Regions from separate parts of the Cryobacterium sp. TMT1-3 genome, predicted to be linked through region 2. Evidence: predicted binding sites of a transcription regulator. Region 2 holds the regulator's gene; the other holds the start of a gene.
What was found. Region 2 encodes LexA, which represses DNA repair genes until DNA is damaged. Its sites were predicted from a motif close to TCGAACANNTGTTCGA; they were not measured.
Positions count from the first base shown of each region.

Region 1: the regulator LexA is predicted to act here: its motif matches at 1,432-1,447, upstream of E3O25_RS06125 (HNH endonuclease signature motif containing protein).

Region 1 is NZ_SOFW01000020.1:94,325-97,733, forward strand. Features, by position in the region: partial or broken gene E3O25_RS17425 (TIGR03557 family F420-dependent LLM class oxidoreductase) at 197-1,162, shown strand; gene E3O25_RS06125 (HNH endonuclease signature motif containing protein) at 1,721-3,307, shown strand.
Region 2 is NZ_SOFW01000021.1:40,769-44,177, reverse strand. Features, by position in the region: gene metE (5-methyltetrahydropteroyltriglutamate--homocysteine S-methyltransferase) at 1-1,350, shown strand, start outside; gene lexA (transcriptional repressor LexA) at 1,446-2,153, opposite strand; gene E3O25_RS07035 (LysM peptidoglycan-binding domain-containing protein) at 2,442-2,861, shown strand; gene E3O25_RS07030 (histidinol-phosphate transaminase) at 2,981-3,409, shown strand, end outside.

The DNA of each region.
Region 1 (3,409 bases), on a different contig from region 2:
TGGGGGCCCTTCGGTTTGGCTGGGCTTCTATTGTGCCTAGCCGTACCTGAGCAAAGCCTCCCAGCGCCCTGTCGTCGGCGACGAGCTTCAGCGGGAATTTCTCCGTGATCTCGTCAACCGCACGCGCATTATCTCGACGTGCTGCCCGATGTTTAACGGCCTTGCCGCAGCTCGCCGACCTGCATATTGTTCGGGAATGAGAATCGGATACAAGCTGATCGCCGAGAGCTTCGGGCCGCAGGAACTCGTACGCCAGGCTGCGCGCGCCGAACAGGTCGGATTTGATTTTGTAGAGATGAGTGATCACTTTCATCCCTGGGTCGAAGCCCAGGGGCACTCACCGTTCGTCTGGAATGTGCTGAGCGCGATCGCGGCGAAGACCACGACACTCGAAATCGCCACCGGTGTCACCTGCCCGAGCGTGCGGTACCACCCGGCGATCATCGCCCAGGCCGCCGCCACGCTCGCGCTGCTCTCCGACGGTCGATTCACCCTCGGCGTCGGATCGGGTGAACGGCTCAACGAGCACATCGTCGGTCGTGGATTCCCCGGCGTGCACGAGCGTCACGCCATGTTCGACGAGGCACTCGACATCATCCGGCTGCTCTAAAAGGGCGGCTAGCAAAACTACGACGGTCGCTACCTCAAGCTCGAAGACGCCCGAATCTTCGACCTGCCCGACACAGCGCCAACCATGACCGTGGCCGTGAGTGGACCAAGCTCCGTCGAGCTGGCGGTCAAACACGGCGATGGCCTCTTCGCGGTGGAGCCGAAGCGTGAGCTGGTCGACGGCTATCGTGCTGCCAGCGGCACCGGGCCGCTGTTCTGCGAGGCTCCCCTCGCTTGGGCCCGCACCGAAGAGGCAGCCGTGACGGCGGCCCACACGACGAACGCTTGGTCGGTCACCGGCTGGAAGGTCATGGCTGAATTGCCCAACCCGGTCAATTTCGAAGCCGCAGCCGGCACGGTACGTGAGCAAGACATCCGCGAGCAGTTCGCCTGCGGCCCCGACGTGGAACGGCACCTCGAGGTGATCGGGCAGTTCACGGATGCCGGCTTCGACCACGTTGCCCTCATGAATGCCGGGCCTGACCAAGCTGGCTTCTTCGACTTCTTCGAGCGCACGCTCCGGCCGCGGCTGGTGTCGGCGAGCAGCCGATGACGGGCCGTCGAGCGGTCTTGTTCGACAACCGCAAACTGGCTAGCCAAACGGATGCCCGCCTGCTGACGACCGCCTAGTGACCGCACTACCGAATGGCAATCAGGCACTCCCGATTTCCTTTCAGGTCGTTGTGAACTTTGAGAAAAGTGGCCCGCTCCGGACCGAGGGGCAACGCTCACTGGTCTCGTAAAAGGAACTGTCCGTGCGAATTCAGTTTCGCATGGAGATCTCAATAGATGTGAGAATCGCTCGACTTCAGGGGCGGGACTTGGTACACTTGTTCTATGAGCCAGAGCGGCGACACCCCCAAGCGAGGCCCGGTCGATCCGTTCTTCGCTTGTCACGGCTATCCACCTTCCACACCTGCGGAGCGCGTCGAGTTCGAGGCGTTCTGGGCACAGTGCCAGGCCGACTGGCGCGTCGAAATTGCCGAGGGGCTCGGTCAGTTCGCTCTGTACGACGCCCTCGAAGACGTCGACGGAGCCCTTCGGCACCGACCCCTTCCTAGCAGACCTTGTCGGTCCGGAATGTGTCGGCCCGGAGTCCTGTCGCCGTGAGATGCCTGATGGCCCGCCCATTCCGGCCGGCCTGGACCTGACCGAGGTGTTCGCCGCCGTGCCGCCCGCGGGCTTGTTCGATGATGACCTGCGGGAGGAGTTCCTCTACGCCGAGTACCTGCGCACGGAGCACGACAGTGACGACGAACCGGGCCCGCCGCTTCCGGCCGACGGCAGTCCGGCCAACGGCAGTCTGGCCGACGGCAGTCCGGCCAATGGCAGTCTGGCCGATGGCAGCCTGGCCGATGACTTGAGTCCGTTCCAGCGGCATCAGGCGCAGTTCGTTGACCGGGTGCTCTTCTTCGAGAAGATCATCGGCTGGGCGCAGGCGAGCAAGGCTGAGGTTCTCACCGAGGCGTGGGACTACACGACTAACACTGCCGAAACCGGCCGGCCCCTGTCCGGGCCGGGCCACGAGCACGACTGGGATGCGACCTTCGCCGCGCAGCAGGGCCTCGTGGCGGAGATGGCGTGCGCGCTGCGCATCCCGGGCGGTACCGCGTCCGGGCTGCTGCAGGAGAGCCGCCAACTAGTGGTGGAGCGGCCCGATACTCTTACCGCACTCCGCACCGGAGAGATCTCCCTGCGCCACGCCCGCCGGGTGCTCGACCAGCTCGGTTCCGTGCCCCGGCCCGCTCGCGCCGAATTGGAGGCGGTGCTGCTGCCGCACGCCAAGCGCCTCACGCCAACGCAGTTCGAGGGCAAGGCCCGCAAATTGCGGGAACGGTTCCACCCCGACAGCATCACCGTGCGCCGCGCCAAGTGCCTGTCCGATCGCAAGGTGCTGTTCTTCCCCGATAACGACGGCATGGCCACGCTGTGGCTGCGTGCTGCCGGCGACGACCTCCAGGCCGTCTACACCCGCGTCACCGACGCCGCCATCAGCCTGCAAGGCCCCGACGAACCCCGCACCCTCAGCCAGTTACGCGCTGATGTGGCCGTTGACCTGCTTCAGCAGGGCGTCACCGGCAGCGGCCTCGGCGCCGGGCTCACCGCGAACGTCAACATCACCGTGCCGGTGCTCACCCTGATGGGTAAGAGTGAAGAGCCCGGCGAACTCGAAGGCTACGGGCCGATCGACCCCGAAACCGCCCGCAAGCTGGCCGGCACCGCGACGAGCTTCCTGCGCGTCCTGACCCACCCACACACCGGCATCGTCCTCGACGTCAGTGCCGAACCCTTCCGCGTACCCGCCGCACTAAAGAAATACCTCCGCCTGCGCGACGGAAGCTGCCGCTTCCCCGGCTGCAACCGCTCCGCCGGCCACAGCGACCTCGACCACACCATCGACAAACAATTCGGCGGCCCCACCACCGCCACCAACCTCCACTTCCTCTCCCCAGCCCACCACAACCTCAAACACTTCAGTGAATGGAAGGTTGTCGCCGACCCTGACGGCACCCTCCACTGGACCAGCCCCGCCGGCAAGCACTACGCCACCGACCCCGCCACCCGAATCAGCCCCCGCCTACAACAAACCGCGCCAGCACCACCTCCGCCGACCGCACCGGCACCACCCCCGCCCAACTTGTGGACATCCGTCTGGAACACCGACAATTCCGGAGACCCTGACCCCCAACCGTTCTAGGGTCCTTCTCCTCCGAGCGCATTCGCTCTACACCTTCGACCGCAAACTGGCCACCCAAACGGATGCTCGCCTGCTGAAAGCGGGCCAGCAACCCGCGACAAA
Region 2 (3,409 bases):
TCAGACTCGGTCACCGTCTCCACCTCCACCTCGCTGCTGCACGTGCCGCACGACGTCTTCGATGAGACCTCGCTACCGGGCGAGCTGACCAGCTGGCTGGCCTTCGCCGACCAGAAAGTGGGCCAGGTCGCCGCCCTCGCGTTCGGTCTCACTGCCGGGCGTGACGCCATTGCGGTGCCGCTGGCCGAGACCGAGGCCGCCCTGTCGGCGCGACGCAGCGCTCCGGGCGTACGCGACGGCGCCGTACGTACCCGTGCCGCAGCCCTGACCGACGTTGACTTCACCCGTGGCGCCTACGCCGATCGCCTGGAGGCGCAGGAGGCGGCGTTGCAGCTGCCGTCGCTACCGACGACGACGATCGGATCGTTCCCGCAGACCGCCGACATTCGCCGCGCACGCGCCCGGTATCTCACGGGCGCGCTGAGCGCCGGCGACTACCGCGATCTGATGCGCGCCGAGATTGGCCGTGTCGTTGCACTGCAGGAAGAGATCGGACTCGACGTGTTCGTGCACGGCGAACCGGAACGCAACGACATGGTGCAGTACTTCGCGGAAAACCTTGACGGGTTCGCCGTGACCGAAAATGGCTGGGTTCAGTCCTACGGCAGTCGCTGTACTCGGCCATCCATTCTGTGGGGTGATGTGTCGCGACCGGCGCCGATCACGGTGGACTGGTCCGTGTACACGCAAAGCCTCACCGCGAAGCCGGTCAAGGGCATGCTCACCGGGCCGGTGACCATCCTGGCCTGGTCCTTCGTGCGCGACGACCAACCGCTCGGCGAAACCGCCCGCCAGGTGGCCCTCGCCCTGCGGGATGAGATCGGCGACCTCGAGGCCGCCGGCATCCAAATCGTTCAGGTCGACGAGCCAGCTCTGCGCGAGCTGCTGCCCCTCAAGCAGAAAGACCACGCCAGCTATCTGGACTGGTCGGTCGGTGCTTTTCGGCTCGCCACGGCCGGGGTAGCGGATGCGACCCAAATTCACACGCACCTCTGCTATTCCGAATTCGGCGTCGTCATCGAAGCCATTCGCAACCTCGACGCCGACGTGACGAGCATCGAAGCGGCCCGGTCACGGATGGAGGTGGTGCAGGAGATCGAGGCCGGTAGGTTCGACCACGGTATCGGCGCCGGCATCTATGACATCCACTCGCCCCGGGTGCCGAGCATCGACGAGCTGACGACGCTGCTCGACACCGCCTTGAAATCCATTCCCGAGCGCCAGGTCTGGGTAAACCCGGACTGCGGGCTGAAGACGCGCGGCTACGACGAGACCGTGCAGTCGCTGCATAACATGCTCGCGGCGACGCGGCGGGTGCGCGAACGCCGCGGTATCAGGGTCAATGCCTAGCGCCAGCGCCTGACGCGGTCGCAGGGACGACAGAGGCCCGATCACCCGTTGGCGATCGAGCCTCTGTCGTACGACACCGGGGCGTGCAATCAGGATTACACCGAGCGCAACACCGCGACGACTTTGCCGAGGATGTCGGCAAAGTCGCCGACAATCGGTTCGAAGTTGCTGTTGCGCGGAAGGAGCCAGGTGTGGCCGTCGCGCTTGCGCAAGACCTTGACGGTGGCCTCGTTGTCGAGCATGGCCGCAACGATCTCGCCGTTTTCCGCGGTCTTCTGTTGCCGCACGACGACCCAGTCACCGTCACAAATCGCAGCGTCGATCATGGACTCCCCGACGACCTTGAGCATGAACAGCTCGCCCTGGCCCACAAGCTGGCGGGGCAGCGGAAAGATCTCGTCGATTTGCTGGTCGGCCGTGATCGGGATGCCGGCAGCGATGCGGCCGACCAGGGGGACCATCGCCGCATCGCCGACCTGCACGCCCGGGTGAAAGCTGTCCTGGTCGCCGGTGCCGGCGTCTTCGGGGGCGCGCTGGATCTCGATGAGCACTTCAAGTGCCCGCGGGCGATTCGGGTCGCGGCGCAGATAACCGCTGAGCTCGAGCTGATTGAGTTGGTGGGTCACGCTCGACAGCGAAGCGAGTCCGACCGCATCGCCGATCTCTCGCATGCTCGGCGGGTAGCCGCGCGAGCTCACCGAACGCTGAATTACGTCGAGGATAGCGAGCTGGCGTTGGCTCAAACTCTTGCGGCGCCTTGTGCCGCCCTTGTCGCGGGTAGCGCCGGTGTTTTGTGTCACGATCTGCCCTTCTGGAGTCGGTCCCGCCTGGCCTGAAGTCGTGCTTCACGGGAATGTCGGTGGTGTCTGGTTGAGTGTAAATCAAGCAATTGTTCTATCGAAAGTTTATCCAGTTCTTCGCCCTGAAACAAACACTTATTCGAGTGTGTTGTGTGAAATTTCGGGCGAAGACCAGAAAAAGCTTGCATGTTCGATTGTTCGAAGTTATATTCGGAACATAGTTTCGCATCCGGTCCTCCCGGCCGAGGGCCGGATACGAGACTCGCAGCCCGCCAACCCCGGAGGTTTGACATGACCACAGCATGTGTACCCGCAGTATCATCCGACGACGCCCCCGTCACCCGACTTCGCCTCACTCGTCGTGGGCGAGCGGTGCTCACGACCCTCGCTGCCGTCCCGCTCGTGCTCGGTGCCCTCGCCTTCGCCGTCAATGGGGGAGCGGCCGGCGCATCGGACTCGGCCACGGGTATCGACGTCATGTCGTACACGACCGACTCGGGAATCGTTGCCACCCTGGCCTATTCGCCGACCGACGTCGGTTCCGCCCGATTCATCACGGTCGATCCCGGCCAGACCCTGTGGGACCTCGCCGAAGAGATCTCACCGTCGGAGGACCCGCGCGACGTGGTCGCCGATATCAAACGTCTGAACGCCCTCTCCGTGGAAACCCTGCAGCCCGGCCAGCGCCTGGAGATCCCCGCCGACTCCTGAATCGATCAGTACTTGAGCAGTCCAGTACTTGAGTAGTCCAGTACGTGAGCTGAACAGTACTTGAGCTGCCAGGAACAGAGGAGCGCTGGGCAGCAACACAGGGTCGTAGCATGGAGGGTGTGACCAGCCTCGATGATCTTCCGCTCCGCACCAACCTGCAAGGCCTGACCCCGTACGGTGCTCCGCAGCTACACGTGCCGGTGGCTCTGAACGTCAACGAGAACACGCACGCTATTCCAGACGCGGTCGTCCGCGATATCCTCGCCGGCCTGGCCGACGCCATCCGCTCGGTGAACCGGTACCCCGACCGCGAGTTCACCGCCCTGCGCGAGGCGCTCGCCCAGTATCTTGGCCACGGACTGGCGGCGGAGAACATCTGGGCCGCCAACGGCTCCAATGAAGTGCTCCAGCAGGTACTCCAGGCTTTCGGCGGCCCCGGACGGAGCCTGCTCGGCTTCGCACCCACCTATTCGATGTATTCCATCCTCGCGTCGGGAACCGACACCACCTGGATTCCGGGTGCCCGTGATGCTGACTACGAGCTGTCG